One region of the Streptomyces sp. NPDC058683 genome, then DNA from elsewhere that is predicted to be linked to it. Evidence: riboswitches for the same ligand, from Rfam matches in the RefSeq annotation. Region 1 holds a riboswitch; each other region holds the start of a gene.

Region 1 (5,540 bases):
GGCGAGCGGCGGGAATCCGGCGGGCAGGACACCCTCGCCGATGACGAGCTTGCCGCTCTTGCGGACGGCGGCGGGCAGTTCGGCGCTGATGGACTTGACCTCGGAGACCTTGACGGTGGTCTGCTGGGCGGCGCCGTTGGAGACCTGTCCGATGACGACCTCGCCGCTCTTGGCGCTGTCGGTCGTGGTCGCGGCGTCGCTGTCGCCCCCGCAGGCGGCGAGCCCGGTGGCGAGGGTCGCTACGGCGGTCGCCGTGGTGAGGCCGCGGATCAGGCTGCGTCGGGAGAGGAGCGTGGGCATGGCTGTCCTTCGTGTCTCAGTGACAGGTGAAAGGGGGGTGGTTCAGGGGGTTCAGGAGGGGGTGGTTCAGAGGACCTTGCGGAGGAAGTCGCGGGTCCGTTCGTGCTGCGGGTTGTCGAGGATCTCGGCGGGCGGGCCCTGTTCGACGATCCTTCCGGCGTCGATGAAGACGATCCGGTCGGCGACCTCGCGGGCGAAGCCGATCTCGTGGGTGACGATCACCAGGGTGGTGCCGCTGGAGGCCAGGTCCTTGATGACGGCGAGGACCTCGCCGACCAGCTCGGGGTCGAGCGCGGAGGTCGGTTCGTCGAAGAGGATGATGCCGGGGCGCAGCGCGAGAGCGCGGGCGATGGCGACGCGCTGCTGCTGGCCGCCCGACAGCTGCCGCGGGTAGGCGCCGACGCGCTCGCCGAGGCCGACCCGTTCGAGGAGTTCCTTGGCCAGCCGCTGGGCCTCGGGCCTGGTCAGCTTTCCGGTGGCGACGGGGGCGGCCGCGACGTTGTCGAGGACCGTCAGGTGCGGGAACAGGTTGAAGTTCTGGAAGACGAAGCCGATCCGGCTGCGCTGGGCCAGGATGGCGCGTTCGCTCAGCTCCTTGAGCCGGTCGCCGTGGCGCTTCACGCCGACCAGTTCGCCGCCGACGCTGACGTAGCCGCTCTCGGGCTTCTCCAGGTGGTTGACCACCCTCAGCAGCGTGGACTTGCCGGATCCGGACGGACCGAGGATGACGGTGACCTCGCCGGGGCGGACGGTCAGGTCGACGCCGTCGAGGACGCGGTGGGCGCCGTACGACTTGTGGACCTCGTGGATCTCCAGGGCGGCGGGCGCGATGTCCGGTGCGGTGGTCATGCGGCGGCCTCCCGGCGTATCCGTTCCCGCAGGTCGCCGAGGCCGGTGCGGAGTTTCTGGAGGGGGGTCGGCGGCAGCGTGCGGGTGGCGCCGCGGGCGAAGTGCCGCTCGACGTAGAACTGGACGACGGAGACGGCGCTGGTGAGGATCAGGTACCAGACGGTGGCCACCAGCAGCAGCGGCACGATGTCACCGGGATAGGTGCTGCCCATGGACTGCACCGAGCCGAAGAGGTCGAGCAGCGAGACGTAGAACACCAGGGACGTGCCCTTGATCAGCCCGATGAGCTGGTTGACGTAGTTCGGCACGATGGAGCGCAGGGCCTGCGGGAAGACGATCCGGGTGAACTGGTAGCTCTTGGGCAGGCCGAGTGCGGCGGCCGCCTCGTGCTGGCCCTGGTCGACGGAGAGGATGCCGCCGCGCACCACCTCGGCGGCGTAGGCCGCCTCGTTGAGGCTGAGGCCGATCACGGCGACCACCAGGTCGGTGGCGAGTTTCGTCTCGTCGAAGCTGACGAAGGACGGGCCGAAGGGCACGCCCAGGCTCAACGTCTGGTACAGGGCGGAGAAGTTGTAGAGGAAGATCAGCAGGACGATCAGCGGGATCGAGCGGAACAGCCAGGTGTAGGTCCAGCTCACCGCCCGCAGCACGGGGCTGCCGGAGAGCCGGGCGACGGCCAGCACGACGCCGCCGAGGAGGCCCAGCACGGCGCTGAGCGCGGCGACTTCGAGGGTGATGACGAGCCCGTCGAGGATGGTGGGCCGCAGGAACCAGTAGCGGAACCGGTCCCACTGGTAGAAGGGGTTGGTGGCCAGTCCGTGCGCGAACTGCGCGACGACCACCAGGACGACGGCCGTGGCGATCCACCGGCCGGGGCGGCGCAGCGGCTGAACTCGCTGTGTTCTAAAGGGTTTTGACGTCTCGTCAGTGGGCGGCGGTGCCTCGGCGAGGGACACGGTGCCTGGGGGTTCGGTCATGGCGGGCTCCGGCGGAGTCGGTCACCCCGGGTCCCACGGCCGGGACCGCACGACCGGGCCACCTGCGGGCGGGCGGCACGGTGCACGGGGGCGCGCGGGGCAGGGGGGCTGGGCGGACGGCGGCACACCGGGCGGCCGGTGTCTCGACGGGGACGCTGAGGCGCGAAGCTGCGGGAAGCCGGCGAAAAGCCTGGTCAGACCCGGCAGCGGGCACAGCCCGGTGCGGTACACGCGCTACACAGGGCGCTGTTGACACGGAGCAGGTCGACGACGCGGTCCGCGACGAGCGGGCTCGGATACGGGTGTACGCAGCCCGAGGTGCGGCGCTGGGCCGTCCCGGAAACTGCGTACATGTCCGTCACCTGTCACTGTCATGCTGGCCCCCCCGGGGGGCCTCGCGCTTACCGAATCGTCGCTTGCCGAAACGTCATCGGTCCGGTCGTCACCTGGGGCACCCCACCGCGATGCGAGGGTTGCCGGTCAGCAAGCCAGGGCTTGATGCTGACGCTCTTGACCGTTCTGGTCCGCAAGTAACGCAGTTGCCCGAACGAATGTCAACGCCTGTCCGACTGGCGAAACGGTTCGGACCGCTCTCACCTGCGCGGAGCGCCGGGAGCGTCCGCCGCGTGGCCCGCCCAGTCCAGGATCTGGACGGCCGCGCCGGCGGCTTCCAGGCCCTGGCAACGGCCGTGGTGGCGGCGGGCGATGCCGTCGAGGTCGAGGTGGGCGCCGAAGGCCGGATGGGCGGCCAGCCGGCGGGCGTAGGCCCACAGCACCGGGTGGCCGGCGATGCGGTGCACGGCGGAGGCGTCCAGGTGGTTGCGGTGCACGGTGTCGAGTTGTACCAGGGTCACCCACAACTCGACGTCCGCCGCGGTGAGTTGCCCGCCGACCAGGAACTCCGCCCCGGTCAGCCGGCGCTCCAGCTCGTCCAGGGCGGCGAGCAGCACCTCCAGCGCCTCCGGGTCGCCGCCCTCTCGGCCGGCGTGCTGGGCCGCCTGCTCGATGTCCTCGGCGCACAGCCGCTCGACCGCCTCGATCGCGGCCTCGGCACCGCACGGGTACAGCCGGGTGACGCCGTCGCCGAAGTGGCGGTCCAGGTCGCGCAGGATGTCGCGGCTGTGGGTGCTGACGATACGGCCGGACCAGTCGTCGCTGAGCACGGGTGCGAGGGCCGGTCCCGAGTAGTGGTGGGCGCTCGCCTCGTACAGCGGGCGCAGCGCCGTGTGGCTCCCGTCCGGACCGTCCGGGAGGGCGGGCAGATAGGTGACCGGACAACAGTCGTCGAGGGCCAGCAGGCTGTGACCGACGGCGATGCGGAGGCCGGCGGGACAGGCGGTGGCGAGGTGGAGCCGGTAGCGGCGCGGCACGGCGTAGTGGCCGCTGCGCGCGTCCCGGCCGATGCGCCCTCGGAAGGCGGGGGTGGTCCGGACGGACGGGAGGGCGGCGAGCGGAGTGATGGACATACGTCTCCCCGGGGGTGCGGACGCGCGGACGTACGCGCGGCGGAAGCGTTCGTCGGTGGGTGGGCGTTCGGCGGATGCGGCCGACGGCGGGCGCTCGGCCGGTACGGCCGGGAGCGGGGGTTCAGCCGGTACGGCTGATGGCGCTGCACACACGCAGCAGGTCGATGTGCAGGCGGGAGGTGAGCAGCGGGACGGGGCAGGGCGTACGGCTCTCTCGGCGCTGTCTGCCGGTGACCGTGCGCAGCCGACCCATCTTTCCCTACCTTTTCACTAGGATTCCCACCTGGAGTGTCGATCGGCCTCCGCGTGCCGTCAAGAGGGCGTCCACGCCTGGGACACCCGGCCCCGGCTTGCCGCCGGGCGGAAGCGGCGGTCCGCTGGAGACGCAGGCCGAGCGACAGGAGCCGGATGCGATGAGCGAGCCCCCGGGTCCCGGACCCGTGCCCGGTGCCGTGCCCGAGACCTTCGCGTTCGGCTGCGGGCGGTGCGGCGAGGCCTGGGAGGCGACCTTCCAGGCGGTGTTCTTCACCGACCCGATCGCCGACCCGGACCTGCAGAGCACCCTGGAGTACGTCGACGAGGCCGGCCGGGCCGTGCGGTCGCCGCTCACCGACGCGGTGTGCCCGCGCTGCGGCAGCCGGAAGGTGCGGATCACGGCTCCCGGATCATGACGCTCACCCGAACGACACGCGCGGGTGGTCGGCGGCGGTGCCGGATGGTGGCGTGGAGGGACGTACCGCCGTCGCCCGCGGAGTGACGCAGCACCGCTGCCCCGCGGAGCGACGGACCGCGTTCCCGAGGAGGCAGTCGCGATGATCCGTCCGTCCCGACCCGTGCGTGTTCTGGTCTCGGCCCTGGCGGTGGGGACCCTGCTCGCCACGGCGGCCTGTACGGACGGGAGCGGCAGCCCCGAGGCCGTGCCCGTCTCGCCGGCCGGCGAGCACTCCCCCGCGTCCCCGTCGGCGACCCCCGCTCTCACCGGGGCGGGCGCGCAGGCCGCGCTGATCACACCGGCCGACATCGAGGACAACTGGCAGCTGGCCACCGACGCGGCGACCTGGCGCAACACGATGCTGATCGGCAAGGTCGACGTGGCCGACTTCCTCACCGCCAAGTCCGACGCCGCCGACTGCCAGCACCTTCTGGACGGCCTCTACTCCGACAGCCTCCTCGGCCGCGCCTCCGGCGCCTCCGGGCTGCGCGGGTTCACCTCGGAGGACGCCCGGATGCTGTACCAGGTCGGCGACTACGGCTCGGCGAACCTGGACGCCACGCTGGCCTGGCTGAAGACGCTGCCGGACGAGTGCGCCCAGTTCACGGCCACGGGCAAGGACGGCGGGAAGAGGACCGTGCAGGTCGTCTCGGCGAAGGTGCCGAAGTCGGGCGACGCGCGCGAGGCGCTGACGGTGACCGTCCAGGGCAACGCCAACGGCCAGTCCGCCACCTACACCACGGACGTGGCGGTGCTGCGCATCGGCGCCTCCGGGGCGGCGGTCACCAACGGGGGCCTGTCCGGTGTCGACCACGACAGCACCGCGCTGGCCGTGCAGACCGGCGCCCAGCGCCTCAAGGACGTCCTGTCCGGCAAGACCCCGGCACCGCTGCCGAGCCAGTTCGACTAGCTCAGTGCGGCGTCGGGTCCTCGGGGTTGCGCTGGGTGGTGCCCGGCTCGCCGTTGTCGCGGTGCCACTCCACGAGGAGTTCGTCGCGGGCGCCGAAGCGGACCAGATGGCGGCCGACGACGCCCTCCAGGAGATCGAGGTTCTCGGGGTCCGTCTCCACGGTGAGCAGCAGGGCGCCCTCGGTGGCGGTGAGGGTGCCGGTGCCGTTCTGGAAGACGATCCCGCCGGTGCCGGTCTCCTCGTCCCAGCTGGTCCGGGAGCGCCGGCCGAGGTGTGCGGCGAGCTGCTTGGCGTAGCGGGCGGGGCGGTCGGTGGTGACGCGGGCT
Region 2 (5,540 bases), on a different contig from region 1:
CACTGCCGGCGGCCTGGCGTACGGCGGGCCGGTCGAGGGCGTAGGCGACGGCCTGGCGGACCTCCTTCCGGTCGAAGGGCGCCTTGTCGACGCGGAGGGTGAGCACGGTGACGCCGGTGCCCCTGACCTTGTCGACGGCGACGCCCCCGCTGTTCCCGAGGGGTTCGACGAGCGCGGGCCTGCTGAGGAACTGGGCGTCGATGTCACCGGACTGGAGGGCGACGAGGTCGGCCTGGTCGTCGGCGTAGAACTTGACGTCCACGCCGTCGAGGTAGGGCTTGGGGCTCTCCCAGTACTTCGGGTTGCGGACGAAGGCGGCGCCCGTCGACACGTCGTACGACTTGAGGGTGAAGGGGCCCGTGCCGATGCCGTACTTGGTGAAATCGCCGGTGTAGTCCTGCTTCAGGATCACCGCGTTGTAGTTGCCGGCCGAGACCAGGTACGGGAAGTCGGAGAAGGGCCGTTCGAGGGTGAAGACGACGGTCGAGTCGCCCTGGATGGTCACGCCGCCCGACTTGAGGACGGTGTCGAAGGCGGACAGGGCCGCCGACTTGCTCTTCGGGTCGAGCAGCCGGTCGAAGGACGCCTTCACGGTGGTGGCGTCGAGCTTCGTGCCGTCGGAGAAGGTGACGCCCTCGCGCAGGACGAAGGTCCACTTGCGGCCGGTCGCGTCCGAGGTCCACTTGGTGGCCAGCCGCGGCACCAGCTTGAAGTCCTTGTCGAGCCAGATCAGGTATTCGGCCACCAGCTGGTAGAGGGCGATCGCGGTGCCGTCGTACGCCGTGACCGGGTCGAGGGCGGTGGGCGGCGGCGGGGCTCCCACGCGCAGCGTGCCGCCGCGCCTGGCCGGGCCGGTGGCCGACGCCGGAGTCCCGGCCGAGGCCTCTTCCTCGGCGCTCGGCGCGCAGGCCGCGAGCAGGGCGGCCAGGGCGCCGCCACCGGCCAGGGTGAGGAAGCCGCGGCGGGTGCGGACGGCCGGCAGGACGTCCTGCCAGTGCTGGGGCAGCGCGTCGGCATCGGATGCAGGCATGGGTTCTCCAGGGAACGACCGGCGGCACGGCACAGGTTGGGGGAGCTGTACGCGGGCGTGTGCGGTGCAGACAGAAAGGTGAAAGGCGAAGGGAGGTGCAGGGTGAGGAGGCGTGGGGCCCAGGGCCGTCAGAAGGCCGGCGCGGTGCGCTCGGTCGGATGCCTCAGCGCTGCGGACAGGCGCACGTGCCGACGCGCAGCAGATCCACGTGGATCCTCCGGGTCAGCAGCGTGTTCGCGGTCACCCCTCATTGATAACAGCGCAGTTCGGCGGCAGACAATGCGGGATCTGTTTCAGAATCGAGAAACTCCGCCGCAAAACTGCGCCCGTACACTTCCGGCATGACCGACTCCTGCCGCGCGCTGTCGCGCCCCGCCGACGGCTGTCACCGCCACGGTTCTGACGACCACCGGCCGTCTCCGAGGCACGACAGGGGAGTTGCTCGCCATGCAGCCACCGGCGCACCTACAGACCGCGGGGCTTTCGGGCGGCGCACCTGACACCGGTCACTCGTCGATCGACGAACTGCTGGTCCGCGCCCGTACCCGCCTGACGCGGCTGGCCCCGACGGACGCGGCCCGTGAACTCGCCGACGGCGCCCTGCTGGTGGACGTCCGCGCGGACATGGTGCGGCGCGCCGAGGGCGAGATCCCCGGTTCCCTCGTCATGGACCGGAACGTGCTGGAGTGGCGGCTGGACCCCTGCAGCGCCTGGCGCATCGAGGAGGCCGTCGACCACTCCCTGCGCGCGATCATCATGTGCTCGCAGGGTTACATGTCGAGCATGGCCGCGGCCGGGCTGCACGATCTCGGACTGGTGCGGGCCACCGACATCGTCGGCGGCTACGAGGCCTGGCGTGCCGCGGGCCTGCCGGTGGTGCCCGGCGGCACGCTGCCCGGGTCCTACGTGGCCGCCGCCCCGTCCCCGATCAGCCTGGACCCGGGCGGGCAGCGCATGCTGGTGGACGGTGCTCCCGTCGCTCTGACCCCGTTGGAGTTCCGGCTGCTGACCGCCCTGCTGCGCGGCAACGGCCGGGTCATCACCCGGGAGGACCTGCGCTCGGGGCTGGGCGAATGGGCGGGCAGCCGCAGCCGCTCCGTCGACCTGCACATCCACCGCATCCGCCGGAAACTGGGCCCACGTGCCGCGGCTCTGCTGACGACGGAACGAGGCGTCGGCTTCCGCCTGCGCGCGACACCGACACCGACACCGGCCGAGAGCGGCTGACGGGGCCGTCTCCCGCGTGCGCTCAGTCGGCCTGCGCGGCGGTGAGCGGGGGGCAGGTTCAGGTGTGACGGTCAGTCATGGGGCGTTGTTCCGGTGGACGGTTCAGGTGACGGCTGGTGATCGGTGGAGGGCGAACGGCCGGTCGGCGATGCCGCAGCCGCCGATGCGGACCGGGAGACGGGCGGGGCGGGCGGTACGGGCGGCGTGGCCGGCGCGGCCGACCCGGGCGGCGCGGCCGACCCGGCCGCCACATCCAGGGCCGGCGCCGAGCGCGCCCTCCGCGTCAGCCACAGCGCCACGCCGAGCGCGGCCAGCACGGCGGTGGCCGCACCCACGCCCAGCCCCCAGCGCACCCCCGCGTGCTGGGAGATCCAGCCGATGACGGGGGCGCCGACCGGGCTGCCGCCCATGGAGATCACCGTGTAGACGGCCATCACCCGGCCCCGCATGGCGTCGCTCACCTCCGACTGGACGAAGGCGCTCACCGCCGTGTTCAACGTCATCAGCGTGAAGCCGGCGGGCAGCAGCAGGGCGAGGAAGGCGGGGTACGTGGGCATGACCGCCGCGAGTGCCTCGAAACCGCCGAACAGCAGCGCGCCGACGACGACCGTCCGTACCCGGGGCGAGACCCCACGCGTGGCGGCGACCGTCCCGGCGACGGTGCCGACGGCCAGTGCGGTGTTCATGAGGCCGAGTCCCCGGGCCGACGTCGAAGACGCGCCCGGCGAACAGGGTCAGCGTGGTGGGGAAGTTGACCGCGAAGGTGGCGACCAGGCCGAAGATGGTGAACACGCCCACGAGTTCGGGCCGGGCCGCCACATACCGCAGCCCCTCCGCGCCCGCCCCCGTCCACAGCAGCAGGGTCCGGCGGTCGTAGCGGTCGGCGACGACCCCGCCCCACAGGCCGAACAGCAGCACGGGGGCGAACTGGAGCCCGGCGACCCAGCCGAGCGCGGTTCCGCTGTGGGTGAGCGTCAGGACGAACCAGTCCAGCGCGACACCCTGCATGGCGCTGCCGATGTTGGACACCAGGCCCGTGCTCCAGTAGATCCGGTAGTCACGGACCCGCAGCGCGGCGAACACCCCGGTCGGAGCGATGCTGTTGACGGCCATGCCTCTCTTTCCGACGGGTTGCGGCGGGGCGGTCGGGAGGGTGCGCGCGACGGACGCGACGGTGAAAAGGGGCTGCGCGGCGTGTTCACGCGCTTCGAGGAGAAGGAGCCGAGCTGAACCGAGCTGAGGGGAGCGATTGGTCAGCGACAGGTCTGGTCGAACTGGTCGGCGCGACGGCCCGCCCAGAACGGGTCGAGCAGCACGGTGCGTGCCTGACCTGCGGTCTCCATGGCCGGATCAAAGCACACGGCACTAGGTGCGTCCACCATGCGTCCCGGAGCGTGAGACGGTCGCGTCTTCTCGAACAGGGCGTCCGGTTGCGGCATTGACGTACGACAAAACCGATCCGTACGATCGCCAACGGCATTGAGTGTCAGCGTCAAGCCCTGGCTCGCTGACCGGCAACCCTCCCACGCGGTGGGGTGCTCCAGGTGAAAGCCCGGCGGGGTCACCGATGACTCCCGCAAGCGCGTGGCCCCGTCACCGGGGCCGGAGACGAGGAGGGACCGGCATGCGACACAGCGATGACCCGGCTGCCTCCCCCGCCGACGCCACGGCGTACTCCCGGCTCTCGCGTCGGCGCCACATCGATCTGAAGCGCTCGACCAGCTGCCTCTGTCGGCTCTGACCGGCCCGCCTGCCGCCGGCTGACCTCCCGTCACCGGCCACGGCCCCTTCGCGCCGCCCTTCCCTCGCCACCGGTCTCCGGTGTCGTCCACCTGCCCTCCGTCTGCACAGCGCTTCCCCGGCCGGCGCCGATCCGGCCGGGGACCGCACGCCCCTGCACGGCCGTGCCTCGCGCCCCGAAGCCCGGCACCCCGTGCCGGGTGACACGAGTAGGAGAAAGCCCTCCGTGACTGCACTCCCGGATTTCAGACCCTCCCGATGGGCGCCCCTGGCCGCGCTCCTGACCACCAGCGTCCTGCTGACCGCGTGCGGTTCGGGCGACGACGGATCCGGCAGCGGAAGCGGCCAGGCGAAGTCCGGCGGCACCCTGACCTTCGCGGTGGGATCCGACGCCGGCTGCGTGGATCCGCAGCAGGTCGCGAGCAACGACACCATCTACTCGGTGCGCCAGACCGTGGACTCCCTGACCGACCAGGACCCGAAGACCGGCAAGATCGTGCCGTGGCTGGCCAAGAGCTGGGACATCAGCCCCGACGCGACGACGTTCACGTTCCACCTCCGGTCGGGGGTCACCTTCAGCGACGGCTCGAAGCTGACCGCGCAGGTGGTCAAGGACAACTTCGACGCGGTACCGGACCTCGGTGCGCTGGGCACCCTCGGCCAGGGCTATCTGAGCGGCGTCAAGAGCACCACCGTGGTGGACCCGCTCACCGTCAAGGTGGCCTTCAAGCAGCCCAACGCCCAGTTCCTGCAAGCGACTTCGACTCACTCGCTGGGCATCGAGTCGTCGGCGAGCGTACAGAAGTCCCCGCAGCAGAAGTGCAGTGACGGTGTGGTCGGCTCCGGGCCGTTCGTGCTGAAGCAGTACGTGCAGAACCAGTCGGTCACCCTGGACAGGCGGACCGGGTACGACTGGGGTTCCTCGCTGTGGTCGAAGAAGGGCGAGGCCTACCTGGACAAGCTGGTCTTCAAGGTCGTACCCGAGGCGGGGGTACGGGCCGGCAGCCTCCAGTCCGGGCAGGTGGACGCGATCAGCAGCGTCGGCAAGGCCAACGAGGCGGCGCTCAAGGGCGGCCAGGTCGCCCTCCGGAGCCGGGCCAACCCCGGCGTGGTGTTCGGCCTGGGACTCAACAACGCGCGGCCCCTGCTGAAGGACACGAAGGTGCGCCAGGCGATCCTGACCGCCGTCGACCGCAAGCAGATCGCCGACACCGTCTTCCCGACCGGCACCCAGCCGGCGACCAGCGTCCTGGCGCACACCACGCCCGACTACACGGATCTCTCCTCGGACCTGGCCTTCGACGCGGCCAAGGCCAAGTCCCTGCTGGACGAGGCCGGTTGGAAGGCGGGCAGCGACGGCATCCGCGCCAAGGACGGCAAGAAGCTGAGCCTGACCATCACCTGGTTCCCCAACTCGGCCACCAACCAGCCGGCGCTGGAGCTGGTCCAGCAGCAGCTCAAGGCCGTCGGGATCGACGTGGTGCTCAAGCAGCTCCCGGTCACCCAGTTCGCCACCACGCTCCAGTCGGGTGACTTCGACGTG
Region 3 (5,540 bases), on a different contig from region 1:
GGGGCTTCCCGAGCCCCGGCGCGAAGGAACGGGCGATCCGCGAGGAACTGGACCTGGCGCCGGTCCGCTACTACCAGCTCCTCAACGCCCTCCTCGACGACGAGCGGGCACTGGCCCATGACCCGGTGACGGTGAACAGGCTGCGGAGGGTGCGGGACGCGCGGCGGGGGGACCGCTGACGGGGCTGTAGGCCGGGGGGATCTGCGGGCCGGTGGGGGCTGGTCGCGCAGTTCCCCGCGCCCCTTTGGGGCGCGCTGTCCTGGGCGTCGCGGATAGGGTCGCCGTATGGGTACGCATCCGACGGACAACCCTCTGCCTCCGCCTCGCACCCCCGCCGGTCGCGACGGCCTCGCTGCTCTTCTCTCGCGGCCACGCTCCGCGCTGATCGGTCTCGACTTCGACGGGACCCTCGCGCCGATCGTCGCCGACCCCGAGCAGGCCCGGGCTCACCCGGACGCCGTACCGGCCCTGGCCGCCCTCGCCCCGAAGGTGGCCGCCGTCGCCGTCATCACCGGCCGCCCCGCCGAGATCGCCGTCCGCTACGGCGGTTTCGCCGGCGTCCCCGGCCTGGACCACCTCGTCGTCCTCGGCCACTACGGCGCCGAGCGCTGGGACGCGGCGACGGGCGAGATCACCGCGCCCCCGCCGCACCCCGGGATCGCCGCCGTCCGCGCCGAACTCCCGGCCGTCATCGACGGCGCAGGGGTGCGGGGTACCTGGATCGAGGACAAGGGCCATGCCGTGGCCGTCCACACCCGCCGGGCCGACGACCCCCAGGCCACCTTCGAGACCCTCCGCGCCCCCCTGACCGACCTGGCCACCCGCCACGCCCTGATCGTCGAACCGGGCCGCCTGGTCCTGGAACTGCGCCCCCCGGGCATGGACAAGGGCGTGGCACTGCGCGAGTACGCGAGGGAGATCGGCGCGGGCGCGATCCTCTACGCCGGCGACGACCTGGGCGACATCCCGGCCTTCGCAGCCGTGGAGAAACTACGGGCGGAAGGCACCCCCGGCCTCCTCGTATGCAGCGGCAGCACAGAAGTAACAGACCTGGCAGACCGAGCCGACCTGGTGGTGGACGGCCCGGAGGGAGTAGTACGGCTGCTGAAAGACGTGGCTGATCAAAGCGCCCCGTAAGCAAGCGCCCCGTAAGGGGCGCGGGGCTGTGTTCGATATGCGGCTCCGCCGCGTGGGCGCGACCAGCCCCCACGCACCCGCACCCGACATCGAACGGCGCTACCCCGAACGGCGCTACCCCTCCAACGCCTGCAACTGCTCAAGAAACCAAGCCGCAGGCGGCAACGCCGTAGCCGCCGCAGCGAGCCGCTTCGTCCGCTCCGCCCGTTCCTCCACCCCCATGGTCAACGCCTGCTGCAAAGCCACGGCCGTCCCCCCGATGTCGTACGGGTTCACGACCACCGCATCCTCGCCCAGTTCCTCGTACGCCCCCGCCTCCCGCGAGAGCACCAGCACGCACCCCTCGTCCGACACCACCGGCATCTCCTTGGCGACCAGGTTCATGCCGTCCCGGATCGGGTTCACCAACGCCACGTCGGCCAGCCGGTAGGCCGCAAGCGACCTCGCGAAGTCGTCCTTCACATGCAGCACCACCGGCGTCCAACCCGCCGTCCCGTACGCCGAGTTGATCTCGTCCGCGACCCGCTGCACCTCGGCCGTGTAGTCGCGGTACACCGCGAGGTCCTGCCGCGACGGATACGCGAACGCGACATGCACCACCCGCTCCCGCCACTCGGGGTGGTCGTCGAGCAGCTGCCGGTACGCGAGCAGCCCCCGCACGATGTTCTTCGACAGCTCGGTCCGGTCCACCCGGACGATCGTCCTGCGGCCCTCGCCGATCTCCTCCCGCAGCGCCCGCATCCGCTCGTCCACGTCCGGCTCGTGCGACCGCTTCCGCAGGAAGTCCGCGTCGGCCCCCAGCCCGTGCACCCCGATCCGGGTCTCCCCGGCCGCCGGGATCCCCGGGCCCAGCACCGCATGACAGCAGGCCACGAACGCGTCCGCCCACCGCCGGGTCAGGAACGCCGCGTGATCGGCGCCCAGGATCCCGCCGAGCAGCTCCGCCGCGATGTCGTCGGGGAGCAGCCGGAAGTAGTCCGGCGGCGCCCACGGGGTGTGGGAGAAATGGCCGATACGGAGATCCGGCCGCAGCCGGCGCAGCATCCGCGGGGCCAGCGCCAGGTGGTAGTCCTGGATGACGACCACCGCACCCTCGCCCGCCTCCTGCGCCAGCGCCTCGGCGAACGCCTGGTTGTAGGCCTGGTACGAGGCCCACCGCCGCCGGAACTCCGCGTCGAAGACCGGTTCCAGCGGGGTCTGGTAGAGCATGTGGTGGACGAACCAGAGCACCGAGTTCGCGATGCCGTTGTACGCGTCCGAGAACACGTCCGGGTCGATGTCGAGCATCCGGACCTGCTGCCCGCCGGTGTCCCCGGCCGGCAGCCGGCCGCCCTCGGCCCGCCGTACCGCCTCCCGGTCGCCGTCGCTCAGCGCCGCGCACACCCACACCGCGTTCGCGTCCGGCCCGATGGCCGACAGCCCCGAGACCAGCCCGCCGCCACCCCGCTTGGCGTGCAGGGCACCGCCGTCGCCCACTTCATACGAAACCGGGCCGCGGTTGGACGCGACCAGCACCTCAGCACCGCTGGTGGAAGCCATACGCCACAACCTAGCCCGGCCCGGAAACGCTCAAACGTACGGCCGTGCCCGACGCGCCGCCGTATACGGCCGTACGTAGAAGTCACGCCACCCGGCGCTCGGCGTACTCGGCGATCTCCGCCATCGGCGGCCGTTCCTCGGTGTCCACGGAGTAGGTGCGCGGCTCGAAGCCGTCCTCGCCCCGTTCGAACTGGGTGAGGGAAGGGCGGATCAGGTGCCCGCGGGCCAGCCGCAGCTGCGCGGTGCGGTAGATCGCGGCGGACATCCGGCCGAGGGCCTGGCCGTCCTGGTGGCGGTGTTTGCGGACCCCCACGTCGACCTGCGCCAACGCGTTGAGCCCCACCAGGTGCAGGGCGTCGACCAGCATGCCCAGCTCCACGCCGTAGCCGACCGGGAAGGGGAGCTGTTCGAGGAGGGAGCGGCGGGCGGCGTACTCGCCGCCGAGCGGCTGGACGAACCCGGCCAGCTGCGGCCAGTGCATGTTGAGCAGCGGGCGGGCCATCAGTTCGGTGACCCGGCCGCCCTGTCCGGCCGAGCCGGCGAGCGGGCGGTCGTACATCGCCTTGACCAGGTCGACGTCCGGGTCGGTCAGCAGCGGGCCGACGATCCCGGTGACGAAGTCGGAGGAGAAGTCACGCAGGTCGGCGTCGATGAAGCAGACGATGTCGCCGGTGGTGACCAGGAGGGAGCGCCAGAGGACCTCGCCCTTGCCGGGGACGGCGGGGATGCGCGGCAGGATCGTGTCGCGGTGGACGACCCGGGCGCCGGCCGCCGCGGCCACCGCCGCCGTACGGTCGGTGGAACCGGAGTCGACGACCACGATCTCGTCGACGAGCGGCACCTGCCGCATGAGGTCGTGACGGATGATCGCGACGATGTCGCCGACCGTCTCCTCCTCGTTGAGCGCGGGCAGCACGACGGAGACGGACTGACCGGTGCGCTGCTTGGCGGCGAGTATCCGGTGCAGCGGACGGTCGTTCATGGACCAGGAGCGGGTGGCCAGCCAGCGCTCGACTTCTTCCAGCACAGTCAGCGGCTCCTCACTGTCACGGTCACACTGCGAGGTGTGATCCATCTCGCGGTTCGGACGACTATCTCAACTGTCCTGGCCTTCGGTTACAGTCTTGAACAACGCCGATGACCATCGCATGTCCTGAGGTCACCGAGCGTTGACAACCGCATACCGCTCATCCAGAGGGGCAGAGGGAAACGGCCCGATGAAGCCCCGGCAACCCTCCAGTCGGTTACTCGTGGATCGCTGATCAATGTCGATCACTCGCGAGGCTCCCGGCTAGGGAAGGTGCCAAATCCGTCTCACGGCGAAATGCGTCGTGGGGAAGATGAGGAGAAAGGGCCTCGCCTCACATGGCTGTGCAGACTGCTGCGACCACCACCGACTCCACGACCGTCGACCTCGGTCCGGCCACCGCCCTGAGCTGCCGCGAGTGCGGCCACCGTGTGCCGCTCGGCCCGGTGTTCGCCTGCGAGGAGTGTTTCGGCCCGCTCGAGATCGCGTATGACTTCTCGGCCTACGACACCGAGGAGCTGCGGAGGCGGATCGAAGCGGGTCCCGCGAACATCTGGCGCTACGCGCCGCTGCTGCCCGTCCCCGCGGACGTGGCGACCAAGCCGAACATCAACCCGGGCTGGACCAAGCTCGTCCAGGCCGACAACCTGGCGAAGGAGCTGGGCGTCACCGGCGGCCTGTACGTCAAGGACGACTCCGGCAACCCGACGCACTCCTTCAAGGACCGGGTCGTCGCCCAGGCCGTCGAGGCCGCGCGCGCCTTCGGCTACACCACGCTCTCCTGCTCCTCCACCGGCAACCTCGCCGGCGCGGTCGGTGCCGCCGCCGCCCGGGCCGGTTTCCGCTCCTGCGTGTTCATCCCGCACGACCTGGAGCAGGGCAAGATCGTCATGGCCGCGATCTACGGCGGCGAGCTCGTCGGCATCGAGGGCAACTACGACGACGTGAACCGTTTCTGCTCCGAACTGATCGGTGACTCGGCCGGCGAGGGCTGGGGCTTCGTCAACGTCAACCTGCGGCCGTACTACGCGGAGGGCTCCAAGACCCTGGCGTACGAGATCTGCGAGCAGCTCGGCTGGCGGATCCCCGACCAGCTGGTCGTCCCGATCGCCTCCGGCTCGCAGCTCACGAAGATCGACAAGGGGCTGCAGGAGCTGATCAAGCTCGGGCTCGTCGAGGACAAGCCGTACAAGATCTTCGGTGCGCAGGCCGAGGGGTGCTCGCCGGTGTCGGTGGCCTACAAGGCGGGCCACGACGTGGTGCGGCCGCAGAAGCCGAACACCATCGCCAAGTCCCTCGCCATCGGCAACCCGGCCGACGGGCCGTACGTCCTGGACATCGCGCGCCGTACCGGCGGTGCGGTGGAGGACGTGACCGACGAGCAGGTCGTCGACGCGATCAAGCTGCTCGCGCGGACCGAGGGAATCTTCGCGGAGACCGCCGGCGGGGTGACGGTCGGAGTCACCAAGAAGCTCATTGAGAATGGGCTGATCGACCCGGCGAAGTCGGTTGTCGTGCTCAACACGGGTGATGGACTGAAGACACTGGACGCCGTGGCGGGGACCGGGCTTACGGCGACTATTCGGCCCACTCTCGATTCGTTCCGTGAGGCCGGGCTCGCCTAAGTCAGCCGCAGAAAACCAGGGCGTTGCTCTAACCGGAGGTTTAAACGTGAGCGTCACCGTTCGCATCCCCACCATCCTGCGCACCTACACCGGTGGTCAGGCCGAAGTCAGTGCCGAAGGGGCCACCCTCGGCGAGGTCATCTCCGATCTGGACAAGAACCACACCGGGATCGCCGGCCGCGTTCTCGACGACGAGGGCAAGCTGCGCCGGT

What was found. Region 1 has a riboswitch for S-adenosylmethionine ahead of ACFWXC_RS02945 (amino acid ABC transporter permease). Riboswitches for the same ligand answer to the same signal wherever they lie in the genome.
Region 2: it holds a riboswitch for S-adenosylmethionine, as region 1 does, so the genes downstream of both, ACFWXC_RS27105 (putative leader peptide) here and ACFWXC_RS02945 (amino acid ABC transporter permease) in region 1, are expected to answer to the same signal.
Region 3: it holds a riboswitch for S-adenosylmethionine, as region 1 does, so the genes downstream of both, thrC (threonine synthase) here and ACFWXC_RS02945 (amino acid ABC transporter permease) in region 1, are expected to answer to the same signal.

What each region holds. Positions count from the first base shown of each region.
Region 1 is NZ_JBHXSK010000002.1:186,007-191,546, forward strand. Features, by position in the region: gene ACFWXC_RS02935 (transporter substrate-binding domain-containing protein) at 1-300, opposite strand, end outside; gene ACFWXC_RS02940 (amino acid ABC transporter ATP-binding protein) at 367-1,149, opposite strand; gene ACFWXC_RS02945 (amino acid ABC transporter permease) at 1,146-2,126, opposite strand; SAM riboswitch class IV at 2,519-2,642, opposite strand; gene ACFWXC_RS02950 (glutathione S-transferase C-terminal domain-containing protein) at 2,720-3,592, opposite strand; gene ACFWXC_RS02955 (putative leader peptide) at 3,714-3,845, opposite strand; gene ACFWXC_RS02960 (hypothetical protein) at 4,006-4,263, shown strand; gene ACFWXC_RS02965 (hypothetical protein) at 4,405-5,214, shown strand; gene ACFWXC_RS02970 (DUF2218 domain-containing protein) at 5,216-5,540, opposite strand, start outside.
Region 2 is NZ_JBHXSK010000025.1:69,041-74,580, reverse strand. Features, by position in the region: gene ACFWXC_RS27130 (ABC transporter substrate-binding protein) at 1-1,030, opposite strand, end outside; gene ACFWXC_RS27125 (putative leader peptide) at 1,194-1,274, opposite strand; gene ACFWXC_RS27120 (winged helix-turn-helix domain-containing protein) at 1,478-2,257, shown strand; partial or broken gene ACFWXC_RS27115 (MFS transporter) at 2,329-2,952, opposite strand; partial or broken gene ACFWXC_RS27110 (MFS transporter) at 3,113-3,370, opposite strand; SAM riboswitch class IV at 3,733-3,846, shown strand; gene ACFWXC_RS27105 (putative leader peptide) at 3,882-3,998, shown strand; gene ACFWXC_RS27100 (ABC transporter substrate-binding protein) at 4,224-5,540, shown strand, end outside.
Region 3 is NZ_JBHXSK010000024.1:116,762-122,301, reverse strand. Features, by position in the region: gene ACFWXC_RS26540 (DUF3263 domain-containing protein) at 1-179, shown strand, start outside; gene otsB (trehalose-phosphatase) at 286-1,137, shown strand; gene ACFWXC_RS26530 (trehalose-6-phosphate synthase) at 1,252-2,676, opposite strand; gene ACFWXC_RS26525 (glucosyl-3-phosphoglycerate synthase) at 2,759-3,703, opposite strand; SAM riboswitch class I at 3,861-4,023, shown strand; gene thrC (threonine synthase) at 4,042-5,328, shown strand; gene ACFWXC_RS26515 (MoaD/ThiS family protein) at 5,375-5,540, shown strand, end outside.